DNA from 3 places in the Mesorhizobium sp. LjNodule214 genome. Region 2 is predicted to be linked to each of the others. Evidence: predicted binding sites of a transcription regulator. Region 2 holds the regulator's gene; each other region holds the start of a gene.
The links. Region 2 encodes LexA, which represses DNA repair genes until DNA is damaged. Its sites were predicted from a motif close to TGTTCNNNNTGTGTTCNG; they were not measured.

Region 1 (9,866 bases), 910 kb from region 2:
GACGACTATCTCTATCCGGACGCCATCTCCAGGATCGTCGACACTTGGGATTCGGCAACCGCCCAGGTCCAATCGAGGCTCCACATCGTCGACGAACGGCAGCGCATCAAGGATGTCTTCCCGCCGCCGGAACTGCCGTTCGATGACGGCGATGTCATGCCGAAGCTCCTGCACAAGGGGCGCTACCAGACGACGGTGACAAGCGGGCTGGCCTTCGACCGCACGACGCTGGAAACCATCATGCCGATCCCCGAAGCGGATTTCCGCCAGGGCGCCGATGGCTATCTTGCGACGCTGGCGCCCCTTTATGGTCATGTTCAGTCGATCGACGAGTGCGTCGGCGCCTACCGCATCCACGGCGCCAACCATTCCGTCTTCGGCGAAAAGCTCGCCGAGCGGGCGCGCTGGCGGGTGACGCACGATTTCCACCGCCTGGAGGCGCTTTCCGACCAGGTCTCCGGTGTCGGCCTGGCCGTGGAGCCGTCGAGAACCTTCCTGCACGATCCCGTTCACCTCGAAGAACGGCTGGCCTCGCTCTGCGCCGACAGGGGTCGGCACCCGGTGGCCAATGATTCCAGGCTGGTCCTGGGTGCGGCTGGCGCCGTCGCCAGCCTCCAGATAACGGCGTCGCTCAGGCGGCGCGCCATCCTTGCCGCCTGGTTTCTGTCCGTCGGCATGCTGCCGCGCAAAATGGCGACGGCGGTGCTGTCCTGGAAGCTCGACGCCTCGTCGAGGCCGGCCTTCCTGGCCCGCTTTTCCAAATCCATCCGCCAGGCGATGGGGTGAGGCGTGGTCCGCGCAGCGGACGCAAAGCCAATTGCTTGGCTTTGCGAACAACGAACGCCCGGAGCGACAGCGAAGGGCCGGGTCCGGCAGACCAGAGGGGGGCGCTGTCCCGCCAGCGTATCAATCGTCCAATTTCCACCGATGCTGGGTCTAAAGGTCCACCATGGCTCAACTCAAAACGCCGCGGCCCTTCGCGCCCCCTCTCTCCTGCCGGACATCCCCCTCCACGAGGGGAGAGATTGGCAGTCTCGGGCCGCATGGAGGCGATCAACCTCTATTGATTGATCTCGGGTTCGACGAGCCTTGCCAGGTTTCGCAGCGACTCCTGCCAGCCGAGGTAACAGGCCTCGGCCGGAATGGCGTCCGGGTATGCCTGCCTGCGTGATGTCCAGTTCCGTGCCGACCGAGACTTTCTTCAATATCACCGTCACCTGTATCTCGCCGGGCAGGTTGGGATCATCGAACGTGTCCGTGTAGCGAAGGCGTTCACCCGGAACGAGCTCGACATAATCGCCGCCAAATGAGTGGCTATTGCCGGTCGTGAAGTTTCGGAAGGACATTTTGAATGTACCGCCGACCTTTGCTTCCAGATGATGGACGGTGCAGGTGAAACCGTTGGGCGGGAGCCATTTCGCCAGCGCGTCCGCCTCGATGAATGCGCGATAAACCTTCTCCGGGCTGGTTGTCAGAACGCGGTGCAAGCGTACGGTGCTGGGCATATCGTTTCTCCTAATGATTGCCGGGACGAACGGGTCTTGGCTCGTCCGACACCCGTGCCGAACATTCTTAAACCGCGACCGCCGCTTCACAGTTCCTTCTCGGCCAGCTCGCGGAACTCGTCCGGCACCGAACGCGCCGCCTCCAGTGCCACCGCGCCATAGCCGACCGCCTGCTTGCCGAAGCGCTGGCGGATATTGTCGATGGCGCGGTCGGCGCAGAAGCGCGCCAGGCCCCTTTTGCTGCCGGGCCTCCGCTTCTCATCGGCAAGCCCGAGTGGCAGCTCCAGCTGCAATTCGGCACTTTCCTCGAGATGCGAGACCGAGATCGCGAGCAGCGAAATCACCTTCTCGCCGGGATGGGTGGCAAGCACGCCGCGCACAAGTTCTTCGGCGGTCTCGGCCAGCATCGCCGTTGCCGAGATCGGTTGGTCGAGCGTGATCGAGCGGCTCACCGCTCGCAGATCGGCAAAGCGCACGCGCACCGTCACCGTGCGGCCGGGCCGATGCTTGGCTCTCAGCCGGCTCGCCACCCGGTCGGCAAGATGCAGCAAGGTTGGCACGAACACATCCGCCACGGCGGGCTTGCGGCCCAGCGCCGATTGCGCGCCCGCCGAATGCGCGCGCCGATGCGTCTCGAGCCGGCGGGGGTCGCGGTTCCACGCCAGTGCGGCAAGCTTTTGCCCGGCGGCCGGCCCGATCAGCCGCTCCAGCGCGCCGCCATGGGTTTGCGCCAACTGGCCGATGGTCTCGACGCCGATGCCGGCCAGCCGCGCCTTGGTCGCCGGGCCGACGCCCCACATCAGGGAGACCGGCAAATCGTGCAGGAAGGCAAGTTCGCCGGCGGGATCGACCACAACCAGCCCGTCGGGCTTGGCCACCTGCGAGGCGATCTTGGCCAGGTGCTTGGTGCGCGCCACGCCGATCGAGATCGGCAGGCCGAGCTCGGCCCGCACGCGGCGCCGTACAATGGCGGCGATCTCGGCCGGCGGCCCGAACAGATGCGTGCAGCCGGCGACGTCGGCGAAGGCCTCGTCGATGGAGATGCGCTCGACCAGCGGCGTGAAATCGTCGAGCACTTCTATGGCGGCGTCGCCGAGCCGCTGATAGTCGCCGAAATGGCCGCCGACGAAGATCAGCTGCGGACAGAGTTCGCGGGCCTTGCGTCCGGGCATGCCGCCGCGCACGCCGAACGCTCGAGCCTCATAAGAGGCGGCCAGCACCACACCGCCGCCGACGGCGATCGGCTTGCCGCGTAGCGACGGATCGAGCAACTGCTCGACCGAAGCATAGAAGGCATCGAGGTCGGCATGCAGGATGGTGGCGCTGGTTTCCATCCCGTTCCACCCTACGGCATTGCAGCATTAGCCATGCCTGTTTTAAGGACTTTTTTGCCGAACAAAAAGAGAACAAACAGGGTCTCTTGTCAAGCTGCGTTTGAGCCGTCGGAGGGGGCGGGTGGAAAGTCTTTCGATGAAGGGGGGATTCAAGATGGAATCTCGTTTTTCTTACTCGCCGTCAGTGGGCAGCGCACCATCGACGAAGGTCCATGATCTGCACCGGAACCTAGTCGCGCGCCACGGCGTTGATTGGCTCGAAGGGACCCTGTTTGCGGAGGCCTGAGATGGACCGCTTCGAAATCATCGATCTCGTTTGTGTCGTTGACGCCTGCACCACCGACCGCGCCGCCGGGCGGCTCGTATCGATGGCGAGGGCCGTCGAAGAGTTGCGCGTGCTCACCGGGGATTTCGTCTCGCCGGATGAGACCGTAGCCAACGCGCTATCCGCGGTGGCGCTGGAGCGCGGCTGCGCGGTGCTGTTCGACGAGCAGCCAGGCGCCGACATTTTGCGGGCACCATAGCGCGTCGCCAAGAGGCGGCCCCGCTTATTTGACGGCTATACCAGGCGACTGCATCGCCCTCTCTGCCTTCGTCGAATTCCGTCGTTTCAGGCGCCTTCCATCAACGACGCGACGACCGTTTTTCGCGCGTATCGGCGGTAGTGGGACCATAGTCCGACCAGCATGGGCCCTCTGCGGTCCAAATGGCGCAAGCCCGTTTCCGGCTTTCACCTAACCTAAGAATATCAATTGGTTGTGTAGGTTTTTTGATCTGAACTGTTCGCTGGCGAGCGGCTTCGCTCTCGCATTGAAACCACATTTATCTAAAGTTTACTGACGCCATTAGGAATTTCTCATATTGCCCTCTTTAGCGGTTGGGCGTGGTGGCGATTCTCGGAGGAAATACCCATGACATCCCGAAAGACTCTCTTTGCCGCGGTTGCGGCATTCGCGCTTCTGGCGTCTCCCGCGCTGGCCGCCGCCGGCGGCAATGGCGGTGGCCACGGCAATGGCGGTGGCCACGGGAATAGCGGCGGCAACTCAGGCAAAAGCGGCTCGCAGGGCAATTCCGGCAAGAGCGGCACGCACGGCAAGTCAGGCAAGACCACGCACGGCAAGTCGGCATCGGCAAAGTCGGGCAAGAAGGCCACGACGCAGGTCTCCGTGGATGAGGTGGAGGTCGCCGCCGTTCCCAAGGAGAAGAACATCCACGCCAAGCTCGGCCGGCTGAACTCGCTGCAGCGCAACATCAACGCCTATATGAACTCCAAGAGCAAGAAGTTCGCTGGCATTCAGGCTTATGTGATGGGATCCGCGATTGCCCAGAACGCCCAGGCCGCGGCCGACGCGGCCGCTGCCGCGGTGGTCGACGCCCAAAACGCGGTGCTGGACAAGCAGGCGGAGTTCGACGCGGCGAATTTGGTTACACCTCCGACGCAGGAGGAGCTGGATGCCCAAGCCGCAACAATCGCTGAGTTGGAGGGCAAAGTCACGGATGCCCAGACAGCGGCTGACACGGCCCAGGCGGAGGCAGACGCAGCCGTTACCGACGTCCCATCGCTCGACGACGCGCTTGCCGACATGGCCAACAAACCCGTCGACACCGAGGTCAAGGACTGGGCCACGGGTGTGCTTGCCGACAAGATCGACCAGGTAGCCGCCAAGCTGGCGGAGGAGACTCCGGCAACGCCGTAAGGCCGATCGAAGTCGAAGCAAAAACGAAATATGCCGCCGGGCTTTGCCCGGCGGAATTGTTTTGAGCGTATCGCGACGTAGAACAAAGCCGTGCCGTCCACGCCCGCCCCTGTGCTGCCGGACATCTTCGACTTAGGGAGAGAACGGCAACTTCGCCGCCGGCAGGTTCGCCCCGGCGCGCACCTACGCAACGAGGCCAGAACGGTTGCTAACCTCAAGTGCGGCATAGCTAATACTCGTTGGCGGGTGTACCTTCCCGGAGTCGGGTTCAAACGGCATTGGGGAGAACAACAGCATGCCTAGGGTTTCGGAACTTTTCTTCAAGACGGCCCTCGTCTTTCTCATCGTGGGTATCGCCGTCGGCCTGCATATGGCGATCTCGGAAGATCACGCCGCTTTCCCGGCGCATGCCCACATCAACCTTCTTGGCTGGGTCACCTCCGCGATATTCGGTGGCTACTACGCGCTCAATCCGGCCAAGGCCGCTCGCCGCATCGCGATGGTCCACTACGGCCTCTATACGCTCGGCCTGGTGGTGATGCTGCCGGCGCTCTACCTGATGCTGGCGAAGGGCAACACGGCGATCGAGCCGCTCGTCGCCGCGGGTTCCATGATCGTCGCCGCCGCCGTTCTGGTTTTCGGCTTCGTGGTCTTCTCGTCCGAACCGGTGGCTACCGTCTCCGGCTTGAAGTCGGCGCCTCGCTGACCGGAGTCATGGTACGCTGCCGGGTGGGTTGCTATGCCATGGCGTAGCGGGTCCCCTGGCGCAGGCTGCTGGTTCGCGGGCTGAAAAGGCTTGCCCTGGCGTCCGGAACGGACGCCAGGGCGCCAGCCCCCTCTGGCGGGCGCAACAAGTCAAGCTTTGGATGAGTTCGCCGTGCCACCGGTTTAAAAAAGGCGCGACAGCAAGCTGTGGATGATGCCGTCGCGTTCGAACGGCCCGGGCACCTTGGCCGGGAGCGATTTGTCGGCCTTGGCCGCCGATGAGGTGCGGCCATAGATGAGCAAAAGCACGGCGATGAAGTAGCCCGCCTGCAGCACCAGGGCGGCGACAAATGTCCAGCCCAGCGACTGCCAAAACGATCCGGTAGCCGCGTAAATCCAGCCAAGGATTACGAGAAGCGTTACTGACATTCCCACAAGAAATTGCGGAAAATACATTTGCCCAATCGAACACCCCGGACCGATTGAAACCCGGGAAGTCCGCCCATGTCTCTACCCAGATCGAGCGTTGCACCTTTCATGTGCGGTCGCAAGTTGGCACTGTGCCGCGCTCTCGGAGGGCTTTCGGCCCACGGCATGCGACCTATGTCTTAGGACTTAGGACCATACGCCTTTCGGTGCAAGTGTGGCGTTGGAGCATCGAGCGCTTTGCTGAATCGTCTCTGCCGCGGGCGAAATCAGCGCAAGGTCGCCGGCGCTGGCTTTGCTGTCGGCTCGATGCGCGAAAGTTCGCGAGCGCCGGCGTTTCCGCAGCGATCGCGCTTCTCACCATCTGATCGCGATCAAGGCGGCACTCGATGACGAGCGCCGGCCGAGGCAGCTAAAGGAAACTCCGCCGGCGCTCGGCGCAAGGGTTGGGTGCTTCGCTTGCGCAAATCATATTAGCGTTTGCGAATATTTTGACCTATCCACCCAAAGAAGGATGCGGTTCCCCAAAGAAGCTGAACTGTCCGCGCCCGCCGGACTTGCTGCGGTAAAGCGCGGTATCGGCTTTCTGGAGCAGATCGTCGCTGCCCAGTGCATCGCCAGGCGCCAGCGCGATGCCGATGCTGACGCCGACGACGACCGGGCTGTCGGTGACCGTGAAGGGAGACTGGAAGCGCTCGATGATGCGCCGGGCAAGCGCCGACACATCCGTCTGTCCGGTAATCCCGGTCTGGATGATGGCGAATTCGTCGCCGCCGAGACGCGCGACCGTATCGTTGTCGCGCACCGCGGCACGCAGCCGGCCGGCCACGTCGATCAGCAATCTGTCGCCGGCCTTGTGGCCGAAATTGTCGTTGACCGGTTTGAAGTTGTCGAGGTCGAGGTAGTGCACGGCCATCAGGGCGCCGCGCTTGGCAAGGGCAAGCGCGCCGTGCAGCCGGTCGGAAAACAGCATGCGGTTGGGCAGGTCGGTCAGCGCGTCGTGATGCGCCATATGCGCGATCGTGGCCTGGTTGCGGCGCTGTTCGGTGACGTCGAAATAGGTGGTGACGAAGCCGCCACCCTCGATCGGCATGCCGCGCACCTCGACGATGGTTCCATTGGGCCGGGTTCGTTCGTAGACATGCGCCTCGCGCTGCCTGACGAGGGCGAGGCGGCGCGCGACATGCATCTCGATATCGCCCGGCCCGTACTCGCCACGCTCGGCGTTGAAGCGAAACAGCGTCTCCATCGAGGGGTAGCCATTGGCGAAAGGTCGTCGGGGTAGTCGAGCAGCGCGCGTTGCCGCTGATTGCAGACGACCATGTTGAGATCCTGGTCGAACAGCGAAACGCCGCCCGGGAAATTGTCGATCACAGCCTCCAGCAGCCGGATCCGCTCGCGCGAATGCTCGATCAACTTGCCCATCCGCCCGATCGCTTCGGCCAGGCCCGGCAGGCCGACCCCTGACGGCTGGGCGACCTCGAACGCATTCGCTAAGACACGTGACACCTTCGGCATCGGCCGCTGACCCCCTCAGCAATTTTCCGAAATATGCGGCAACGCTAATATGGAACGATTGCCATCGGATTAACGGCCCTGGCCCGGGCCTGGTTTTGCGGGGGCGGTTGGTCGCCTCATCGGGCGTGTGTGTGGCCTTTGGGTCTTTTGGTCGATGCCATGGGACCTTTGGCCAAGGACTTCTGAATTCAGGAACCAAGCACAGGCCTGACCGTTCCCCAACCACATCAATCAGGAGGAGCTTATGGAACGCAGCGTCCACGAGGCGCGGTGGATACTTGCGCCTGTCTTCGCGCTCGGCGTCGTCTTTGTCACTGCCGGAATCCTGTTCGGCTAGTGGCCGGGTACAATAGCCAGCGACCCGCCGAGAACGTCCCTTCATCGGCGGAAGGCCGACCCCGCCGCCTTTTCCCGTGAAAGGCGGCGGGTTTCGGTTTGGAAGGTCCATCCATAACCTTCGAAGACCGGCGTCAGACGCAAGAAGGCCCGCCGTGCGCGACGCGCGGCGGGCCTTTTCGTGGTGTTCGCCGGATCAGGTCAGGATCAGTACGATCTTGTAGCTGTCCGGATCGACGATGACGATGCGACCGTCGGCGAGCACGAAATACATGTAGGTTTCGTACGCGGGGACAATCTTGATGATGCGCGCCGGCAAGCGGTGCAGCCGCACCTTCTGCCGCGGCACCTCGATGCCCACCGAAATGTCGAAGTCGACACGCGCCACCGGTGCGACCTTCGTCTCGCGAATGATCTGCGTGACCTCGGTCTTCTGCTCGACGGTCACATTGTTGATCGATGCGGTCGAACCCTGGTCGGTCTGGGTCGAAGCCTTGCCCTGGGCCTGTTCTTCGGTCTGGACCTTGGCCTTACCCTGAGCCTGCTCATCGGTCTTCAGCTTGGGCTTGCCCTGAGCCTGCTCTTCAGTCGGGGCGCCGGCCTTGCCTTGTGCCTGTTCGTCTGTCTTCAGCTTGGGCTTGCCTTGAGCCTGCCCCTCGGTGGTGGCGCCGGCCTTGCCCTGCGCCTGCTCATCGGTCTTCATCTTGGCCTTGCCCTGGGCTTGCTCACCGGCCTTGCCGCCCTGCTGGCAGTCCGCTGCGCCGGCTTCGCAATTGGCGTCACCGCTTGGCTGAACTTCGGCCGGCGTCTGTGTCTGGGCCATGGCGGCGCCACAGCCGACGCCAAGTGCAAGCATGCTGGTGATCAGAAGATGTTTCATCAAAAGTCTCCTCGGAAGTGTCGTCCCTTCGTTGGGTTAACTTCGACTCATGGGCTTTGTTCCGAACTGCCTGCGAAGCGGATCTGTCGCTTCAAGAGGCTAAAAAAGTGCAGGAACAAGCCCCATGTCGTGGCGTTTACGACCAAGGCGACCCGGCTGCGAACGGCCTCCAGGCCGCGTGGCGCAAGTGGCCGCTGCAACCGAAAGGAGACGATCATGAGACTGCATCTTGCAACGGCCGCCGCCGGCATTCTGCTGCTCGCAGGGGTGGGCGCCGCGGCTGCCCAGGACATCATCATCCAGCCTGAACAGGAAACCGTCATTCGGGAATATGTGCAAAAGCAGCCCCTGGCGTCGGTCAAGCTTCCCGGCGTGGAGCTCAATATCGGCACCGCACTTCCCGATACGGTGGAATTGCATGAAGTCCCCAATGTCAAATACCGCTATGTCGTCGTCGACAACCAGACCGTGCTTGTCGATCCCGGCACACGCAAGATCGTAAGGATCATTCAGTGACCCGCATCGAACGGCCCGCCGCTTGCCGGAGCGGTGGGCCGGTCCGCCCGTATTATTTCGTGACTAATATAAGCAGGTATAAGCAGGAACCTTCCTTGGAATCACGCGTTGCCGCGTCTGACTTCGTGCTGCCTTATTAATAGGCAGCATGGGCCAGCGAAGCGGCGAGGCGGCAAACAGGCACGGGCTGGGGAGGAGGCAAGGCATTATGTCGAAACGTGAAATCGGAACGTCCCCCGCATTGGGGATGCGGGTCGCTGACCTGAGGGCCAGGATGCGCAGCGCAAGCATCACCGAGCATGAGATGAGAACTTTCCAGAAGGTCGCGGCCATCATGGGTGATGGCGAAGGCTCCCTACGCATCGATGCCGACGACCTGATTGCGGCGTCCTTCGTTACCCAAGGGGCGGGCGATCACTCCCTGAATTGACAATCCGCCGGCCTGAACCGGTCGAAAAAATCGCGCATACGGTCTGTCGAGTATCAGCGCAGGTAAGGGCGCTGATGCCCGACGTCCGCACGCGTGCCGTCAGCTGTGGCCAACAAGGCCCGGGACGCTTCCGTCCCTCACCAGAGCGGCCGTCAGGGCCGATCTGGCCGCGCTCGGTCATGGTCGCTTTTGCCGCAGGCCGGAACCAATCGCCGCCGGCATCCTTTCCCGAAGGACAATGCTTTGCAGGAAAGGAGTTGGAACCATGAAACCACTCTTGTCATGCGCCTTGCTGCTGGCGCTCGCCGGACCGGCGGCCGCGCAGACCGACGACCAGATGAGCGCCCCGGCGCCGGGCGGACCGTGCCAGGCCGAGCCGCAAGGCCAGAACGACGGCCAGAAGCCGTCGATGGCCAGTGGCGGCAATGGCGGCCTGACCGGCAAGCTCGAACCTTGCGGCGGCGTGCTGCAGCCGCCGCCCACCGGCGACCAGGGCATGGCCCAGCCGGCGCCGAATGA
Region 2 (9,866 bases):
GGTGAAGCCGCTTGCCGAAGTGTCCGAGCAGATCCGCAAGGACCTGGCGCTGGGCGAGGCAAGCCGCATCCTGCTGGATGTGCACGACAATTACGAAGATACGCGCGCCTCGGGCAGTTCGCTCGCCGACGCAGCCGCCAAGCTGAAGCTCAAGGTCGTCACCATCGATGCGATCGACCGCACCGGCCTGCGGCCCGACGACACGATCGTCAAGGATCTGCCGGAATCGGCCGAGCTGATCAAATCGGTGTTCGCCGCCGAGCCCGGCGCCGAGAATGAGGGCCTGACCACCGCCGACAACGGTTTCGTGTTCTACGAGGTCGGATCGATCACGCCGGCCCGCGATCGCACGCTGGACGAGGTCCGCCAGAAGGTGGTGGCCGACTGGACGGCGGCGGAGACGACGAAGCGGCTCACCGCCAAGGCCAACGAACTGGAGAAGCGGCTCAAGGCCGGCACCACACTCGATGTCATCGCCGGCGAACTCAAGCTCGAGAAGCAGACCAAGCGCGGCGTCAAGCGCGAGGCGGACGACGTCGATTTCGGCAAGGAGGGTGCGGCAGCGATGTTCGGCGTCGGTGAAGGCGGAACCGGGCTGATCCCCTCGCCCACCGGCGAAGGACAGGTACTGTTCAAGGTCGCCGAAGTGTTCGAACCGGCCGGCGCCGATGCCAGCTCGGTGCCGGACGACGCGCAGAAATCCTTCACCGCCGGCATGTCGGACGATCTGCTCGATCAACTGGTGGCGCAGTTGCAGACGCAATACGACGTCCGCATCGACCAGGCCGCCGTTGCCCAGGCGCAGGCCAGATGAGCGCGCTGAAGACCCACATCGCCAAGGTCGCGGGCGGCACACCGCTTTCGTTCGACGAGGCGCGCGAAGCCTTCGACATCATCATGTCGGGCGATGCGACGCCCGGCCAGATCGGCGGCTTCCTGATGGCGCTGCGCGTGCGCGGCGAGTCGGTGACCGAGATTTCCGGCGCCGTCGCCACGATGCGTGCCAAGATGCTGCGCGTCGACGCTCCGCACGGCGCCATCGACATTGTCGGCACCGGCGGCGACAATTCGCACTCGGTCAACATCTCGACCGGGTCGGCCTTCGTCATCGCCGGCAGCGGCGTGCCGGTCGCCAAGCATGGCAATCGCGGCCTGTCCTCGCTCACGGGTGCCGCCGACGTCCTGACCGCGCTCGGCGTCAAGATCGACATCCCGCCGGAAACCATCGGCCGCTGCATCCACGAGACAGGCGTCGGCTTCATGTTCGCGCCGGCGCATCATCCGGCGATGAAGCATGTCGGCCCGATCCGAGGCGAACTCGGCACCCGCACCATCTTCAACCTGCTCGGACCGCTGTCCAATCCGGCCGGCGTCCTCAGGCAGATGGTCGGCGTGTTCCTGCCGGAATGGATCATGCCGGTCGCCGAAACGCTGAAGGCGTTGGGCGCCGACCATGCCTGGGTCGTGCATGGCGACGGCTATGACGAAATCACCACCACCGGGGAGACGCAGGTGGCGGAACTCGTCGGCGGCGAGATCCGTAGCTTCACGCTGACCCCGGAAGCGGTCGGGCTGAATCGCCACAGCAAGGACGAGTTGCGCGGCGGCGACGCCGCCTACAACGCCAAGGCCTTGCGCGACATGCTGGGCGGTGCCGCAGGCGCCTATCGCGATACGGTGCTGATGAATGCCGGCGCCGGGCTGGTGGTGGCGGGCAAGGTGACGACGCTTGCCGACGGCATGGCGAGCGCGGCGCAAGCCATCGACAGCGGCCGGGCGCTCCAGGTGCTCGACAGGCTGGTCGCAATTTCGAACGGATAGGCCCTTGTCCGACATCCTGCGCAAGATCGAGGCCTACAAACGCGACGAGATCGCCACAGCGAAGGCACGCATGCCGCTGGCCGAGATCAAGGCGCGAGCGAAGGACGCCGAAGCACCGCGCGGCTTTCTGGCAGCACTCGAGGCCAAGCGCAGAACGGGCGGCTTCGCCCTGATCGCCGAGATCAAGAAGGCAAGCCCCTCCAAAGGGCTGATCCGTGCCGACTTCGACCCACCAGCCCTGGCGCAGGCCTATGAGAAAGGTGGCGCCGCCTGTCTTTCGGTGCTGACCGACGCGCCGTCTTTCCAGGGCGCGCCGGAATTTCTCACCAATGCGCGCAAGGCCGTGTCTTTGCCCGCGCTGCGCAAGGATTTCCTGTTCGATCCCTATCAGGTCTATGAGGCTCGCGCCTGGGGCGCTGATGCCATTCTGATCATCATGGCCAGCGTCGATGATGCCCTGGCGAGCGAGCTTGAGGCGACGGCATTCGAGCTCGGCATGGATGCGCTGATAGAGGTGCATGACGAGGCCGAGACGCAGCGCGCGGTAGAACTGTCATCGCAGCTGATCGGCATCAACAACCGCAATCTGAGAACGTTCGAAACCAGTCTTGAAACCTCGGAGCGGCTGGCGGCGATGGTGCCGGCCGACCGGCTGCTGGTCAGCGAGAGCGGTATTTTCACCCATGACGATTGCCTCAGGATGCAACGGAGCGGCATCGGCAGCTTCCTCGTTGGCGAAAGCCTGATGCGGCAACGGGATGTCGCGGCGGCAACACGCCTGCTTTTGACAGGCAAGGCGCCGGCCGAGGCCATCTGACGATGGCAGCCGCCCTCACCCATCTCGGCGCCAAGGGCGAGGCCAACATGGTCGATGTCGGCGACAAGGCCGAGACGACACGGACGGCAATCGCCGAAGGCTTTGTCGCTATGCTTCCCGAAACGCTGAACATGATCCTGGCCGGGGATGCCAAGAAGGGTGACGTGCTCGGCACCGCGCGCATCGCCGGCATCATGGCCGCAAAGAAGACGCATGAGCTGATCCCGCTCTGCCATCCGCTGCTGCTGACCAAAGTTTCCGTCGACATCGAGCCGGACCATTCGCTTCCAGGCCTGAAGGTCACTGCGCTGGCCCGCGTCACCGGCAAGACCGGCGTCGAGATGGAGGCACTGACAGCGGCCTCGGTCGCGTGCCTGACCATCTACGACATGGCCAAGGCGGTCGACCGCGCCATGGTGATCTCCGGCATCCGGCTGGTCGAAAAGACCGGCGGCAAATCAGGCGATTACCGGTCCACCGGCCATAAGGCAGGCGCCTAGATGGCGCTGGTTCCGGTCGCCGAAGCGCTCGAGCGCCTGCTTGAAGGCGCGCGGCCGACAGGCAGCGAAAGCGTCGCGCTCATCGATGCCGCTGGCCGGGTGCTGGCCGAACCCGTCATGGCGCTGCGCACCCAGCCGCCGTTCAACGCCTCCGCCATGGACGGCTACGCCGTTCGGGTCGCCGATATCGCCTCAGTGCCGGCGCGGCTTTCGGTGATTGGCATGGCGCCGGCAGGGCGTGGCTTTGAAGGTGCTGTCCACAATGGTCAGGCAGTGCGTATCTTCACCGGCGCGCCGCTGCCCGAAGGCGCCGACACCATCGTCATCCAGGAGAATGTCAGGGATCTCGGCGGCGGCGCCATCGAGGTAACGGAACCGACAGCCGAAGGACGCAATATCCGCCGCGTTGGTCTCGATTTCACCAGGGGCGACGTGCTGCTCGAAAAAGGCCGACTGCTCGATCCGGCGGCACTCTCCCTGGCGGCATCGGCCAACCACCCAAGCGTGAGCGTGGTCAAGAGGCCGCTGGTCGCCATCATCGCCACCGGCGACGAACTCCTGCCGCCGGGCAGCGAGCTCGGCCCCGACCAGATCATCTCGTCCAATGCCTATGGCGTCGCCGCCGCCGCGCAATCGGTTGGCGCCCGTGCACTCGACCTCGGCATCGCCGCCGATCGCAAGGAGGCAATTGCCGCGCTGGTGAGGCAGGCGGTCGAGCAACGCGCCGATGTCATCGTCACGCTCGGCGGCGCCTCGGTTGGCGACCACGACCTGATCCATGACGTGCTGACCGGCGAAGGCATGACGCTCGGCTTCTGGAAGATCGCCATGCGCCCGGGCAAGCCGCTGATGTTCGGCCGGCTCGGGGAGATAAGCTGCATCGGCTTGCCCGGCAATCCGGTGGCCAGCCTCGTCTGTTCGCAGCTGTTCCTGAAGCCGCTGCTGGCGCGGCTCGGCGACCGCGGCTTCCGGCAGGACATGCGCGCGGCCCGCCTCGGGACCGCGATGCCGGCCAACGATCTCAGGCAAGACTATGTGCGTGCCGTGGTCCGGGAAGATGGAGACAGCCTGGTGGCGACGCCGTTCGGCATCCAGGATTCCTCGATGCTGAGAATGCTCGCCGACGCCAACGGGCTGATCGTGCGCGAGCCGTTCGCCCCTGCCGCTGCAGCAGGCGCTGCCTGCAGCGTGCTGATGTTGCGCTGAACCCGTTCCCTTACTCGACAACCAGCGTCCGGCTCAGCGGATGCTCCGGGTCGCAAAGACCGTCTATGATGCTGAAATGGTGCCGGTCCGGCTCGACCACCAAGCTGGTCGCGGCACCGAGGCCGATCCAGACATTGGCAAGCAGCGCGCTCTGGCGCAGGAACTCGGCGCGCTCGCCACCGCCGACCCAGCAGGTCAGGCGTGCATTGTCCATCGGGCGCAGAAGGGCCGGGCTTTCGGTCAGCGCTTCGGCCTCGTCGATCGCCAGCGTCTCGTTCATGGCTGTGCGCATGAGCGGGCGCAGGTCGTGCACACCCGAGATCGACACGACATGACGTATGCGACCAGTCACTTCGGGCGACAGAGGCGTGGTTGCACTCGCCATCCGGCTGGCGAGATGGCCGCCGGCCGAATGCCCGGTCAGCATCAATGGCCCATCGACCAGTGCCGCCGCCTTGCCGATCGCCGCGCCGACCTCGCGAACGATGCCGCCGATGCGTATCTCGGGACTAAGCGTGTAGGAGGGCATCGCCACCGCATAGCCATGCCCGATCGGACCTGCGGCAAGATGCGACCAGAAACTCTTGTCGAACGCCTTCCAGTAACCGCCATGCACGAACACCACGAGCCCCTTGGGCGGGGTGCTCGGCAGGAAAAGATCGAGCCGGTTGCGCGGTCTGTCGCCGTAGACGATGTCGAGCCGCGCCCTGCCCTCGGCCGAAAGAGCGTCACGAAAGGCCCGCGCGGGCTCGACCCAGGCGGCCGGCCAGCGATCGCCGCCAGCTATGTTGGCGCCGTTTGTATAGGCGTTGTCCCAGTCGGAAATACGATGTTCCAGCACCTGTGCCCTCCCCCTCCTTTTCCTGCCGCTCAGGTGACGGCTGACTTGACGGCAAAACGTGCGTCTTTCCAGGCCCCACTGCGCAGGATGTCTTCCAGCACCTCGACAGCGTGCCACACATCGGCGTAGCCGACATAGAGCGGGGTGAAGCCAAAGCGTATGGTCGACGGCGCCCGGAAATCGCCGATCACGCCGCGTTCGATCAGCGCCCGCATGATCTGGTAGCCGTGCTCGTGCATGAATGAAATCTGGCTGCCGCGCCTGGCGCTGTCGCGGGTGCTTTCGAGCGTGAGACCATAGGCGCCGCATTTTGCCTCGACGAGTTCGATGAACAGGTCGGCCAGGGCGATGCTTTTCTGTCTCACGGCCGCCATGTCGACATCGTTCCAGATGTCGAGCGCGCCCTTCAGCGTGCGCATCGACAGGACCGGCTGCGTGCCGCACAGAAACCGGCGGATGCCGGTGCCGGCTGCGTAGGCCTGCTCGAAGGCGAAGGGCCGCGCATGGCTCCACCATCCGCTGAGCGGCTGCTGCACATCGGCATGATGGCGCTCCGCGGCATAGATGAAGGCGGGAGAGCCCGGGCCGCCATTCAAATATTTGTAGGTGCAGCCGACAGCGAAATCGGCATTCGCCGTGTCCAGTTCGACCGGCATGGCGCCTGCTGTGTGGCAGAGATCCCAGACGATCAGCGCCCCGGCGTCATGGGCGATGCGCGTCAGCGCCGTCATGTCACGCAGTTCGCCTGACTTGTAGTTGACGTGGTTGACCAGCACCACCGCGACCCGGTCGTCGATCAGCTCTTCGATCGTCGGTGCGTCGACGCCTGCAAGGCGCAGCACAGTGTTCTTTCGAGTCGAGGCGACACCTTCAGCCATGTAGAGGTCGGTCGGAAAGCTGTCGCCCTCGGCGACGATGACGGGCCGATCCGGCCGCATGGCCATTGCCGCGTGCAGCAGCTTGTAGATGTTGATCGATGTTGTGTCGCAGACCACCGTCTGGCCGGGAGCGGCGCCGATCAGGCGCCCGAGCTGATCGCCGAGTTCGACCGGCATGTTGAACCAGCCGGCAGTGTTCCAGGCGCGGATGAGGTCGTGCGCCCATTCTTCGGTCGCCGCCTTGCGTAGCTCGTCGAAGGCGGCATGCGAGGCTGCACCCAGCGAATTGCCGTCGAGATAGATTACCCCTTCGGGCAGGATGAAGCGGTCGCGCAAGGGGCGCAGTGGATCCGCGGCGTCCATCGCTTCGACGGCCGCAAGATCAGGAATTCCTGTCATGATATGTCTGCTCCCCCCAGATACGCACGACACCGGCACGCAATGATGAGACAAGCCGACGATCGGTACTTTCTCTCATCACAGGCCATCGCGCTGCAAGAACCTGCATTGATGACTTATCGGCCCAACGACACCCTCGACCCCTGCTCATAGTTGGCATTTTGAGTTCGTTTCGTTCACGGTGCATCGAGCGGGCTGGATCGTCAAACACGGCCCTACCTACATTGTTTGCGGCGAATGATTGCCGACTTCCAAGCAGCTCCCAGGCCGGTGGTTGGCCGTAAACGATAACAAAATCAATGCGATGAAGCCGGCATCTAAGGGGCTGGGATATTCGCTGTCGCACGCGACATCGTTTCGGGAGCCTTAACCCATTCATTAAACTTTAAACAGTTGCGGAACACAACTGGAACAGATAGTGTTTGTTCTGGGTTTGTTTTTCTGATTCCGTTGGGGGCCGCGATGCTGACACGCAAACAACATGAACTGCTGATGTTCATCCATGAGCGGCTGAAGGAAAGCGGCATTCCACCCTCCTTCGACGAGATGAAAGAGGCGCTCGATCTTGCCTCGAAGTCGGGCATCCACCGGCTGATCACGGCGCTGGAGGAGCGCGGTTTCATTCGCCGGCTGCCCAATCGGGCGCGCGCGCTCGAAGTGCTGCGCCTGCCGGACTCGATTGCTCCCGGCCTCAATGCGGCGAAGAAGTTCTCGCCGAGCGTCATTCAGGGCAGTCTTGGGCAGGGCGGCCTCGGACGGCAGATCAAGCCGATGGCATCGTCGCGCACGCCCCAGGCGGGCAATGACGACGATGCGGTTGCGGCAGTGTCCATCCCGGTGATGGGGCGGATCGCGGCCGGTGTGCCGATCGACGCCATCCAGCATCAGACGCATTCGATCTCGGTGCCGCCGGACATGATCATGGGCGGCGAGCATTACGCGCTGGAGGTCAAGGGCGATTCGATGATCGAGGCCGGGATCTTCGACGGCGATACGGTCATCATCCGCAACGCCGACACGGCGAGCCCGGGAGAGATCATAGTGGCGCTGGTCGACGAGGAGGAAGCGACGCTGAAGCGCTTCCGCCGCAAGGGCGCCTCGATCGCGCTGGAAGCCGCCAATCCGGCCTATGAAACCCGCATCTTCGGGCCCGACCGGGTCAAGGTGCAGGGCAAGCTGGTCGGTCTGATCCGCCGCTACTGAGGCGGCGGCGGTTGTTTGGGCGGCGGTTTGCTGGCCTGCCTTTCGGGTCTCTTGTAAGGCGGCAGGCCCCTCGCCTCGCGTGAGAATCTTCGCTGCTCGTGCCAGGCCCGGTACGGCTGCTCGACCGCGAAGTTTATCTCTGCCGGCGCGATTGCCGATTGCTGATTGAAGAAGACAGCGGCGCTGCCCAAGCGGGCAAGTTGCCGTTTCTTGACGACAAGGACAAGCGGATTGCGGCAAGGGTCGTAGGCGGTGGCGTCGTTGACGATGATCAGGGTCGCGAAAGCACACGCTCGCCACGCGTCCTTGCGGTCTTCTGCATACGCGATGATCGCGCCAGACGGATGCCGTGCGAGGCACAGACCGGTGCTGCAGTAGAAGGGCGAGCCCGGCGGCAGGTCGGCCGGATCCATGTCGAACCGCGCGTCACCCTTCTCGAAGGTCTCGGGTTCGACAATGGTTTCGGACTTCACAGCCCGTTTCCAGTTGTCGGTGGTGAACTCGTTCGATCGCACGCGGTTGATGGCGAGTTCGCCGCCCCCGATCGGCATTGCCACAAGATGCCCATCCTCCGAGATGAGGACATCCGGCATGCGGGTGTCGGAGACAGTCAGCAGGCCAGCGAATGCGAACGGAACGGCTGCCAGCCTGAGCCATGTCGTCGCCATGGTGGCGATGACCAGCGCGATCGTCACCAGCAGTACCGACTGAATGGAGATCAGCCCGACAGCATCGATCGGCGAGCGCTCGGAAATCCATCCGGATATTGCGATCATCGCCGTCAGCCCCTTGCCCATCACGTAGAGGAATGGTCCATCGGCGCCGAACGGCATCACCAGCGCGCTGAGCACGGCGAACGGCATGACGATCAGCGAGACGATCGGCATGACGGCCAGGTTGGCGAGCAGGCTGAGCGGCGACACGCGTTGAAAATGCCAGATGGCGAAGAGTGCCGTCGCACTGCCGGCGATGATGGAGGTCATGGCGAGGCCGCCCATGCCGAGCAGGAATTTTCGCGTGACGAAGGCGAGCGGCGATCGCCGTGGCGGCGGCGACGTCGCTCTGCCGGCACGGTAGTCCGACCAGCCGGCATAGGCACCGACAAGGGCCGCGGTCGCCGCAAACGACATCTGGAAGCTCGGGCCGACCACTTCGTGCGGCGACACCAGGATCACGGCAATCGCCGAGATCGCCAGATTGCGCATGGTGAGCGCCGCGCGGTCGAACAGCACGGCGACCAGCATCACCGCCAGCATGATGAAGCTGCGTTCGGCCGCGACGACGATGCCGGAAAAGACGAGGTAGGCGGCGATGGAAAAGAGCGCCGCGGCGGCCGCATATTTCTTCACCGGCCGGCGCGATGCGAAATCGGGAAACAGGGCGAAGGCGCCGCGCAGCAGCCCCATAATGGTTCCGGCGACCAGCGCCATGTGCAGGCCGGAGATCGAGATGATGTGGTAGATGCCGGTGCGCCGCATCGCCTCGTTGATCTCATCGGGAATGCCGGCGCGCACGCCGACGATCAATGCCGCAGCAATCTCGCCCTCCGGGCCGCCAATCTGGCCGCGAATGTGGTCCGCGATGCTCTCCCGGGCATTCTCGATTGCGGACGCCAAGCGCGTCCTGGATGGTGCGTCTTCGCCGGCGCCAGTCTTTGGGACAACAGTCTTCGGATTGCCGAGGAAAAAGCCGCTGGCGCCGATGCCGGAAAAATAGCTGTCGAAGGAGAAGTCGTAGCTATCCGGCCGCACCGGTCCGGTCGGCGGCAGTAGCCGGGCATAGCCGGTGATCAGGGAACCGGCGGTCATATCAGGAGGAACTTTCCGCGCCGAAAGCCTGACCCGCTCCGGCGCATAGCGCAGCTTCGGATGGGCGGTCGAGATGACGTCGATGGTCAGCCTGACGCGGCCGTTTTCCATTTCTTCCAGGCTGGCGAGCCGCCCGGTCAGCCGCGTCTGGATCTCCGAGCCGAGCATCTGGGTTCCGGCGCGCCAGGTCTCGACCTTTGCGGCGAGCACGCCGAGCGCGCAGAGCAGCGCTGCCATGAAGCACAAATGCGTCCTTAGCCATGACCGCGAAGCCACCGCGCAGGCGGCCGTCAAGGCGACCACGGCGACGGGCCTGTAGAAATCGGGTTCCGTCGCCAGCGAGAAATAGAAGATCACCCCGCATGCCAGAAACACCGGCACCAGCAGGAAGCC
Region 3 (9,866 bases), on a different contig from region 2:
GATTGAACCCGGCCCACGCGAAGGTGCCGGCAGCCGGGCCAGCGGCGCGCGGCTGAGGCCTGACAGTTTCACGGCCATGCGACGCTTCAGCAATGGATTGAGGTTCGTCAGCGAGAGCAGCAGATTGCGGACGAACCGCTTCACCGGATTGCGGGTAAGCGCCATCTCGGTCATCTTGCCTGCCAGTTCAAGCACCTCCTGCGCCGCCGGACGGCGCAACGTTTCGTAGAGGTCGAGCTCGGCTTCCGACCGCACGCCGTTCACCACATCGCCAAGCAGTTCGCCAAGCACGACCGCGTCGATGATGCCGGTGTTCATGCCTTGCCCACCCGCGGGGCTGTGGACATGCGGGGCATCGCCCATGAGGAACAACCGCTCCTTGCGATACGACCGGACCAGGCGGTGATGCACGCGAAAGCGCGAGCTCCACGCCAGGCCGAGCACGCGAGCTCGTTGGCCGGTCGGCCCACGGCGGTCGAGCAGCGCCTGGATGTCGGCAACCGCAGGCTTTTCCGGCGCGTCATCCATTGTTGCAACGATGCGGTACGATCCGTCCGGAAGCGGCGCCACCACTACCAGCCCGGTCGGCGCAAAAAACAGCGACACTTCCTTCGGCCCAACCGGCCAGTCGAGGCGGACGTCGGCGAGCACGAACGACCCGTCATAGGCTGCGCCGTCGAACTCGATGCCGGCCGCGCCGCGCACCAGGCTGTTCATGCCATCGGCGCCGACGACGTAGCGCGCCGATATGAGCTTCTCGCGGCCGTTCTCGACCACCGTCACGCGGGCGCCGCTAATATCCTGAACAACCGCCTTGGCCTCGACTTCGCGATGAATGACGCCGCCCAGGGCTGCGATCCGCTCGGCCAACACCTGCTCGGTCAGGTTCTGGGGCAGCATCAACAGATAGGGATGCCTTGATGGAAGCTTGCCGAAATCGACATCGAGCAGCGCCCGGTTGCGGTCGCGGATGACGAAATTTTGCAGCTTCAGGGCAAGTTCGCCCAGCCGCCCGGTGACACCGAGAGGCTCCAGCGCTTCCAGCGTCTGCGCATGGATGACGCCGGCGCGCGAGGTCTGCAGGCCCTGCGCCAGCCTGTCGATCAGCACATGATCGACACCGGCCTGGTGCAGCATGATGGACAGCGCCATGCCGGTCGGGCCGGCACCAATGATCAGGACTTCCGTTGTATCGGGCAACATTTTTTTCTCTCCATTTATCAACAGATGTTGACTTTCTAATTGACGCCATTGCATTTGTCAACAGGTGTTGGCATATGAATTTTCATGACCCAGAATCAGGCGAAGACAATCAGCAAATCGGACCGCACGCGGGCCCATATCCTCGAGGCGGCGCGGCTACTGTTCGCCGAGCATGGTTATGACGGGGCTTCGATCCGCGATGTCGCGGCGCATGCCTCGATCGATCCGGCCATGGTGATCCGCTATTTCCGCAGCAAGGACGAACTGTTCGCCAGGGCGGCGGTCGTCGACCTGCATCTGCCGGAGCTGCGGGTGATTGACCGAGCCGCCATCGGCGAAACACTGATCAGGCGCTTTCTCGAAATCTGGGAAAGTCCGGCCAGCGGTCCTGGCATGACAATTCTGCTGCGTTCGGCGATGTCCAACGACTTTGCTGCCGAAAAGCTGCGCGAGGTGTTTGCCAGTCAGGTGAGGCCAGTGGTTGCGGCGGTCGGTGACCCCGCCGATGCGGGTCGACGGGCCGGTCTCGTCTCGAGCCAGTTGCTGGGTTTGGCGATGTGCCGATACCTGCTGCGGCTTCCTCCGGTCGTCGCCCTGTCGCACGATGAAATCATCCGGAACGTCGGCTCTGCCTTGCAGCGCTATGTGACGGAAGAGGACCTGGCCTGAAGCAGCCGTTTGGCATTGCTGTCCGAGCCTGGTTGTGGTGCTATGATCGGGCCGACCGATGCACCCAACACCGATCTGTGCCGGAGCGGCACGCAAAGGTTAACGGCAGTTGCCAAGTCTGTGCGAAACCCACGCCACAAGCTGTGACTTCTCGGTGGATAACCTGTTCACAACACAACATATTGGGGTGAACAAACCAAGAAAACCTGAGCATCGCTGATTCGTCGCCGATTCGTTCCGGCTTTGGCCGAAACATTAACGATGAGGGCCGAAAACATCGATCAAATCATTAAGGCCGCGTTAGGAAAAGTCAATAATTTCATAATGTTGGCTGAGGCCGATCGGGGTGCGGCGATCGTTCCCCGGCGAAGGTTAACAGCATTGTTCTCCTTGCATAAATCGGGCCAGTTTAGCGATTCAGCATGTGGTGAGACTCGCCGTCAAAAAATCCACATATAGCCGTGAACAAAACCTGAATCAGTGAGAGTCAGTGATTCGTCGCCGATTCGTTCCAGACTCGTTCCAACTCTTAATCGAGACCGGATTTTGCACGAGCCGGACGGCTCTTTGCCCCGCTTGCGGAACATTCCGCTTTCGCTTCGCGCCTGAAATCCTTATGTGTCGGCTGTCACACGCGCCACCACTGGCGTGCTCCCCGGCAACGAGCGGCAGAAGCGTATTTCCGAGCCGATGAATATCCAGCCGAAACACTCCCAGCCGCTGATCCTTTCGGGCCGCGACGTGACGGCCGTGCTCGGCCCGACCAACACCGGCAAGACCCATCTCGCCATCGAACGCATGGTGGCGCATGAAAGCGGCGTCATCGGCCTGCCGCTCAGGCTGCTGGCGCGCGAAGTCTACACGCGCGTCTGCGAGAAGGTCGGCGCCCACAAGGTGGCGCTCATCACCGGCGAGGAGAAAATCCAGCCGGTGGGCGCCAAATATTCGGTCTGCACAGTCGAGGCCATGCCGCGCGAGACCGACGCCGCCTTCGTCGCCATCGACGAGGTCCAGCTCGCCGGCGATCTCGAGCGCGGCCACATCTTCACCGACCGCATCCTGCATCTGCGCGGCCGCCAGGAAACGCTGCTCTTGGGTGCAGCCACCATGCACGGCATCCTGCAACGCCTCTTGAAGGGCGTTTCGGTGGTGACGCGGCCGCGGCTGTCGCATCTGGCCTATGCCGGCTCGAAGAAGCTGACCCGCCTGCCCCGGCGCACGGCGATCGTCGCTTTCTCGGCGGACGAGGTCTATGCCATCGCCGAACTGATCCGCCGCCAGCAGGGCGGTGCCGCCGTCGTGCTCGGCGCGCTCTCGCCGCGCACCCGCAACGCCCAGGTGGCGCTGTTCCAGTCCGGAGATGTCGATTACCTCGTTGCCACCGACGCCATCGGCATGGGCCTCAATCTCGACCTCGACCATGTCGCCTTCGCCCAGAACCGCAAATTCGACGGCTACCAATTTCGCGACCTCACGTCCGCCGAGCTCGGCCAGATCGCCGGCCGCGCCGGCCGCCATTTGCGCGACGGCACGTTCGGCGTCACCGGCCAGGTCGATCCGCTCGATGAGGACCTGGTCAAGAAGATCGAAAGCCACGATTTCGACCCGGTGAAGGTGCTGCAATGGCGCACTGCCAATTTCGATTTCGCCAGCCTTGATGCGCTGAAGCGCTCGATCGAGACCAACGCACCGGTCGAGGGCCTGACGCGGGCGCTGCCGGCGGTCGACGCGCAGGCGCTCGAGCACCTGTCGCGCGACGTGGATATCCGGGCTCTGGCCACAGACGCCAAGCGGGTGGCGCTGCTGTGGGAAGCCTGCGCGCTCCCCGACTACAGGAAGATCGCGCCGGCCCAGCATTCCGACCTCATCGCCTCGATCTACATGGACCTCGCCCGGCATGGCCATGTCGACGAAAACTACATGGCCGAGCAGGTGCGGCGTGCCGACACGACAGACGGCGACATCGACACGCTGTCGCACCGGATCGCCCAGATCCGCACCTGGACTTTCGTTTCCAATCGGCCCGGCTGGCTGGCCGATCAGGCACACTGGCAGGAAAAGACGCGCGAAATCGAAGACAGATTGTCGGATGCGCTGCATGAGCGGTTGACGAAACGCTTTGTAGACCGCAGGACTTCCGTCCTCATGCGGCGCCTTAGAGAAAATACCATGCCTGAAGCCGAAATTAGCCCTACCGGAACCGTCCTTGTCGAAGGCCATCATGTCGGCGAGTTGCAAGGGTTCCGCTTCACCGCCGACCAGAGCGCCGGCGGCGAGGATGCCAAAGCCGTGCGCACGGCGGCACAAAAGGCGCTTGCCACCGAATTCGAGGCGCGCGCCGAACGTTTCGGCGCCTGCGCCAATGGCGACATCGCACTCGGCTCCGACGGCACGCTGCGCTGGATCGGCGCGCCGGTCGGCACGCTGGTCGCCGGCGACGAGCCGCTGAAGCCGCGCCTTGTGCTTCTGGCCGACGAGCAACTCACCGGTCCCGCCCGCGACAAGGTCGCGGCGCGCGCCGAGCGTTTCGTCAACTTCCAGGTCGAATCCCTGCTGAAGCCGCTGGTCGACTTGAAGAACGCCGACCAGATCACCGGCATCGGCCGCGGCATCGCCTTCCAGCTGGTCGAGAATTTCGGCCTCATCAACCGCCGCGACATCGCCGAAGAGATGAAGTCGCTCGATCAGGAAGGCCGCGCCGCGTTGCGCCGGTTGGGCGTGCGCTTCGGCGCCTACCATGTCTTCGTGCCGGCGCTGGTCAAGCCGGCGCCTGCCGGACTGGTGACATTGCTTTGGGCGCTGAAGAATGACGGCAAGGACAAACCGGGCTTCGGCGACGTGGTTCACGCCCTGGCCTCCGGCCGCACCTCGGTGGTCATCGATCCCGTCTTCGACAAGTCCTTCTACAAGCTCGCCGGCTACCGCAATCTCGGCCGACGCGCGGTCCGCGTCGACATCCTCGAGCGGCTGGCCGATCTGATCCGTCCCGCGACCAACTGGAAGCCGGGCCTCGGACAGCGCCCCGACGGCGCCTATGACGGCCACGCCTTCATGGTGACGCCGCCGATGATGTCGATCCTCGGCGCCACTGCTGACGACATGGAAGAGATCCTGAAAGGCCTCGGCTACCGCGCCGAACCGAAGCCTGCCGCCGAGGTCAAGGCGCGGCTCGAAGCGCAGGACGATGCCGCGCGCGAGGCAGCTGCCGCAAAGCTGGTGGCGGAAGAAGCTGCGCGCGCCGAGCAGGCCGTGACGGCGGAAGCCACGACTGAAGTCGCAGTCGAGGCGCCGGTGGAGGGTTCTGAGCCTGATGCCGCTGTTGAGGCCTCAGCCGAAGCACTTGCCGAGCCCGTCGCCAAGGCAGTAGCGGAGCCTGTCGCGGAAGAGCAGACGGTAGCTGCGGCTGAAGTCGCGGACGAGACCGCGCCCGTAGCGGAAGCCGCAGCGGAAATACCGGCCGAACCTGCGTCGGTCGCCGAACCAGAATCCGAACCCGAGGTCGCCGAGGTTGAAGCCGCGACAGTCGAGGCGACCGAAGCTGCAACGCCCGCTCAGGAAGCGCTGCCGGCCGAGCCAGCCACGGTGGCGGAGGCCGCTGCCGGCGAGCCCGCTCCGGAAGCCGAGCAGCCAAAACCCATCCTGTTGTGGCGGCAGGGCCGTTTCGAGCAGCGCCCACGCCATCGCCATCACGACAACCGCCGCGACAATCGCCCGCGCAACGGCCAGGCCGCGCAGGGCCGAAGCGATGCCCCGGCGGATGCCGGCGGCGGACAGCCGGTGACCGCACCAGGCGAGCGGCCGGCCTACCAAGGCCGACGCGACCAGCGCGACGGCGCCGGCAAGCCGCGCTTCGATCGCTCAAAGTTCAAACCCAAGCCCCAGGGCGAAGGCGGCCGCGAAGCCAAACCGCAGGGCGAGCGTCCCGATCGCCGCGACAGCCGACCCGACTGGAAGGGCGGCAGGCCGGACGGCAAGGGCGGTGCACAAGGCGGCAAGCCTGCATTCCAGGCAAAACCGCGAGAGGAACGTCCGGTGCGTTTCGATCCGGACTCGCCCTTCGCCAAGCTCGCCGCTCTGCGCGACCAGTTGAAGAAGTAAGTCAAAGGTCCGATGGTTGCCGAAGGCCGCCAGAGAATAGACAAATGGCTGTTCTTTTCCCGCGCGGTGAAATCGCGCTCGCTGGCGGCGAAGCTGGTGGTCGCCGGACGCGTGCGCATCAATCGCGACAAAGCAGCGCAGGCCTCGGATCTGGTCAAGCCTGGCGATGTCCTGACCATCACGCTGGAGCGGCGCATCTTCGTCTGGAAGGTACTCGAAACGGGGGTCCGGCGCGGCCCGGCTGAAGAAGCGCGCCTGCTTTACGAGGACATGTCGCCACCGCCGGCACCGAAGGGCGAGGCCGTTCCGGATGCGATTCCGGCGCTGCGCGACGCCGGCAGCGGCCGGCCGACCAAGAAGGAACGACGCCAAACCGACCGGCTCATCGGCGAGGATTGAAGGCACGAGCAACTTTCGCCAGTGTCGCGCTCTGGAATTCCATTCCGGAGACGCCGACATCCTTGGGAATAGCCGCCCTTGCCAGCGGCAGGCAAAGGCGCTACCTCACCAAAAAAGCCCGACAAAAACGGGACGTCCCGGAGCCGACCGATGACCTACGTCGTGACCGACAATTGCATAAAATGCAAATACATGGACTGCATCGAGGTCTGTCCGGTCGACTGTTTCTACGAAGGCGAGAACATGCTCGTCATCCACCCCGACGAGTGCATCGACTGCGGCGTCTGCGAACCGGAGTGCCCGGCTGACGCGATCAAGCCCGATACGGAACCCGGCCTTGAAAAATGGCTGCAGGTCAACACCGAATACGCCGAGAAATGGCCCAACATCACCGCCAAGAAAGAGCCGCCGGCAGACGCCAAGACCTTCGATGGTGAGGCCGGCAAGTTCGAGAAATATTTCTCCGCCGAGCCCGGCGAAGGCGACTGACGGTCGTGCCGGTTCGGCCGGCATGACGCAGCGTAACGGGCATGAGACACGAACCGTCTTGACAGGCGGCGATGGCCGGTTGCCTTCGCTAATGCAGCAAAACCTTGATTCTTCCGACTTTTTGTGCTACATCAGCCAAACATGCCGGTGACACAACATCGATTTATGGCGCAAACGCCCCAAATCACTGAAAGGTGAACTTCTCAATCTGGACCAGAGCGATCTGGGGCAGGCGGTCGCGATATTGCGGTTTGCCGGTCCCGGCTTTTCCGGATGGGTTCGTCTGTTGTGCGGCTAACGGTCGGCCACCCCGATCGCGCGAAGTTTCAGCCGGCGCCGCCATGCCGGCGCTACAACAAGGAGTTCAGGGCGTATGGCAACGATCACCCCGCAGAAGAAGTCCACCGCAGCGCGTCACGGTTTCAAGACCGGCGAGTTCATCGTCTATCCGGCGCATGGCGTCGGCCAGATCGTGTCGATCGACGAGCAGGAAGTGGCAGGCCACAAGCTGGAACTCTTCGTTATCGACTTCCAGAAGGACAAGATGCGCCTGAAGGTGCCGGTCGCCAAGGCGACCTCGATCGGCATGCGCAAGCTGTCGGAAGAGGACTATGTCGACCGCGCGCTGAAGGTGGTGCAGGGCCGCGCCCGCATCAAGCGCACCATGTGGTCGCGCCGCGCCCAGGAATATGATGCGAAGATCAACTCGGGCGACCTGATCTCCATCTCGGAAGTGGTGCGCGACCTCTACCGCGCCGACAACCAGCCGGAGCAGTCCTATTCGGAGCGCCAGCTTTACGAGGCGGCACTCGACCGCATGGCGCGCGAGATCGCCGCCGTCAACCGCATGTCGGAGACCGAAGCGGTGCGCCTCATCGAGGTCAACCTCAACAAGGGTCCGAAGCGCGGCGCCAAGGCCGACAACGAGGAAGCCGAGCAGGAAGAAGCTGCCTGAGCTTTTCGCTCTTTGAATTCAGGAAAACCCGGCCTCGCGCCGGGTTTTTTATTGGGACTCGCCCGCCTCCTGCTTCAGCGTGGCGATGAAGCGCCTGGTGCGCTGATGCTCCGGGGTGCTGAACACCACGGAAGCCGGGCCTTTCTCGACGACGACACCGGCGTCGAGAAAGACCACTTCCTGCGCGATCTTGGAGGCGAGCCTGAGATCATGCGTCGCCATCACCATGGTCGTGCCTTCACTGGCGAGTTGGCCAAGCACGTCGACCACTTCCTGCGCCAGTTCCGGGTCGAGCGCCGATGTCGGCTCGTCGCAAAGCAGCACCTTTGGTGACGGCGCGAGCGCCCGCGCGATCGCCACGCGCTGCTGCTGGCCACCCGACAGCGTCGCCGGCCAGGCATCGGCCTTGTGCGCCATGCCGACCTTCTCGAGCAGAGCCATCGCCCGTTCTCGCGCCCTCTCAACCGGCCATTTCAGTACCGTCACCAGCCCTTCCATGACGTTCTCGATCGCGCTGCGGTGTGGGAACAGCTGGAAGTTCTGGAACACCATGCCGGTCTGCAGCCGCAGGCGCCGGATGTCCCTTGTGGCGACCTTGATGCCAGGCCGGAATTCGAGCGTCTCGTCGCCGATGCGCACCGTGCCGGAGGTCGGGATCTCCAGCAGGTTGATGCAGCGCAGCAGCGTGCTCTTGCCGCCGCCGGAGGGGCCGACAAGGGCGGTGACGCTGCCTTCCTCGATGGCGACGGTGACGCCCTTCAGCACAAGATTGTCGCCGAAGCGCTTCTCGATATTGGTGAGGCCGATCATGCCCGCGCCTCCAGGAAGCCGCCATAGCGATTGAGCCTGGCCTCCAGCCGCGTCTGCAGCGCCGACAGCACCGAGCTCAGCGCCAGATAGAGCGCCGCCGCCTCGACATAGAGGATCAGCGGCTCATAGCTGGTGGCGACGATGCGCTGCGCCGCCTGGAACATTTCCGGCACCGTGATGGCAGCGGCCAGCGAGGTGTCCTTGACCAATGAGATGAAGGTGTTGGACAGCGGCGGCACCGCGACGCGTCCGGCTTGCGGAAGGATCGTGCGGCGCATTGCCTGGCTCCAGCTCATGCCGATCGAATAGGCTGCCTCCCACTGCCCCTTCGGCACTGAACCGATGGCGGCGCGGATGATCTCCGACGTGTAGGCGCCGATGTTGAGCGTGAAGCCGATCAACGCGGCGGGAAAGGCGTCGAGCAATATGCCGACCGACGGCAGGCCGTAGAAGATCAGGAACAACTGCACCAGCAGCGGTGTCCCGCGAAAAATCCAGACATAGAAGCGGGCCACGGCAACCAACGGTTTCGGGCCAAACAGCCTGATCAGCGCCGTGGCCAGTCCGGCCGCGAGGCCGAAGGCAAACGACAGCAGCGTCAGCGGCACGGTGAAGATCAGCGCCGCCCACAACAGCGTCGGCAAGGAGTCCAGCATCAGTTGCAGCCAGTGCGGCACAGAAGGCCTCCTTGCCAGATCATCCGCGGTGCATCAGCCGGCATCCGTCGAGGCGCGGACACAGGACCGGATATCACGCGAAAACCGGCGAGCCGTCAAAGACGGGTCGCCGCAATATATGGAAAGCGGGCCGGTATCGGCCCGCCCGAGAAAAATGCGTTTACTGCGAGACGTCCTGGCCGAAATAGGTGTCGGCGATCTTCTTGTAGGTGCCGTCGGCCTTGATGTCGGCCAGCGCCTTGTTGATGGCGGCGACCAGTTCCGGATCGCCCTTGCGCACGATGACACCGGAGTAATCGGCGTTCTCTTCCTGCGCAGCGATCTTCACTTTGGCGTCGGGCTTGTGCTTCTTGAAGTCGAGGAAGGACAGGCTGTCGTTGATGGTGGCGTCGGCACGACCAGTGAGCAGCAGCTGGATCGACTGGTCGAAGCCGTCCGTGCCGACGAGCTCGGCGCCGTTGGTCTCGGCGAGCTTGCCGAAATTGGACGTCAGCGACTGTGCCGACTTCTTGCCCTTGAGATCGGCGAAACTCTTGATGTCGGTGTTGTCGCCGCGAACGATCAGC

Region 1: dinB (DNA polymerase IV) is a predicted target of LexA. The motif match lies at 2,897-2,914, and genes of this name have one in related genera.
Region 3: ACSQ3Z_RS01115 (helicase-related protein) is a predicted target of LexA. The motif match lies at 2,380-2,397, and genes of this name have one in related genera.

The regions. Positions count from the first base shown of each region.
Region 1 is NZ_CAXUPE020000003.1:123,817-133,682, forward strand. It holds gene ACSQ3Z_RS25645 (glycosyltransferase family 2 protein) at 1-786, shown strand, start outside; partial or broken gene ACSQ3Z_RS25650 (SRPBCC family protein) at 1,061-1,505, opposite strand; gene dinB (DNA polymerase IV) at 1,592-2,839, opposite strand; gene ACSQ3Z_RS25660 (hypothetical protein) at 3,127-3,363, shown strand; gene ACSQ3Z_RS25665 (hypothetical protein) at 3,751-4,536, shown strand; gene ACSQ3Z_RS25670 (hypothetical protein) at 4,832-5,242, shown strand; gene ACSQ3Z_RS25675 (exopolysaccharide production repressor protein) at 5,425-5,670, opposite strand; gene ACSQ3Z_RS25680 (diguanylate cyclase domain-containing protein) at 6,164-6,760, opposite strand; partial or broken gene ACSQ3Z_RS25685 (PAS-domain containing protein) at 6,755-6,990, opposite strand; gene ACSQ3Z_RS25690 (hypothetical protein) at 6,967-7,134, shown strand; gene ACSQ3Z_RS25695 (DUF1236 domain-containing protein) at 7,718-8,401, opposite strand; gene ACSQ3Z_RS25700 (DUF1236 domain-containing protein) at 8,618-8,917, shown strand; gene ACSQ3Z_RS25705 (hypothetical protein) at 9,126-9,347, shown strand; gene ACSQ3Z_RS25710 (hypothetical protein) at 9,613-9,866, shown strand, end outside.
Region 2 is NZ_CAXUPE020000003.1:1,030,997-1,040,862, reverse strand. It holds gene ACSQ3Z_RS30445 (SurA N-terminal domain-containing protein) at 1-814, shown strand, start outside; gene trpD (anthranilate phosphoribosyltransferase) at 811-1,821, shown strand; gene trpC (indole-3-glycerol phosphate synthase TrpC) at 1,826-2,638, shown strand; gene moaC (cyclic pyranopterin monophosphate synthase MoaC) at 2,641-3,138, shown strand; gene ACSQ3Z_RS30425 (molybdopterin molybdotransferase MoeA) at 3,139-4,344, shown strand; gene ACSQ3Z_RS30420 (alpha/beta hydrolase) at 4,355-5,185, opposite strand; gene kynU (kynureninase) at 5,215-6,462, opposite strand; gene lexA (transcriptional repressor LexA) at 6,925-7,665, shown strand; gene ACSQ3Z_RS30405 (ComEC/Rec2 family competence protein) at 7,659-9,866, opposite strand, start outside.
Region 3 is NZ_CAXUPE020000001.1:236,434-246,299, forward strand. It holds gene ACSQ3Z_RS01105 (FAD-dependent oxidoreductase) at 1-1,203, opposite strand, end outside; gene ACSQ3Z_RS01110 (TetR family transcriptional regulator) at 1,288-1,872, shown strand; gene ACSQ3Z_RS01115 (helicase-related protein) at 2,563-5,970, shown strand; gene ACSQ3Z_RS01120 (RNA-binding S4 domain-containing protein) at 5,983-6,369, shown strand; gene fdxA (ferredoxin FdxA) at 6,520-6,858, shown strand; gene ACSQ3Z_RS01130 (CarD family transcriptional regulator) at 7,232-7,813, shown strand; gene ACSQ3Z_RS01135 (amino acid ABC transporter ATP-binding protein) at 7,862-8,623, opposite strand; gene ACSQ3Z_RS01140 (amino acid ABC transporter permease) at 8,620-9,300, opposite strand; gene ACSQ3Z_RS01145 (amino acid ABC transporter substrate-binding protein) at 9,461-9,866, opposite strand, start outside.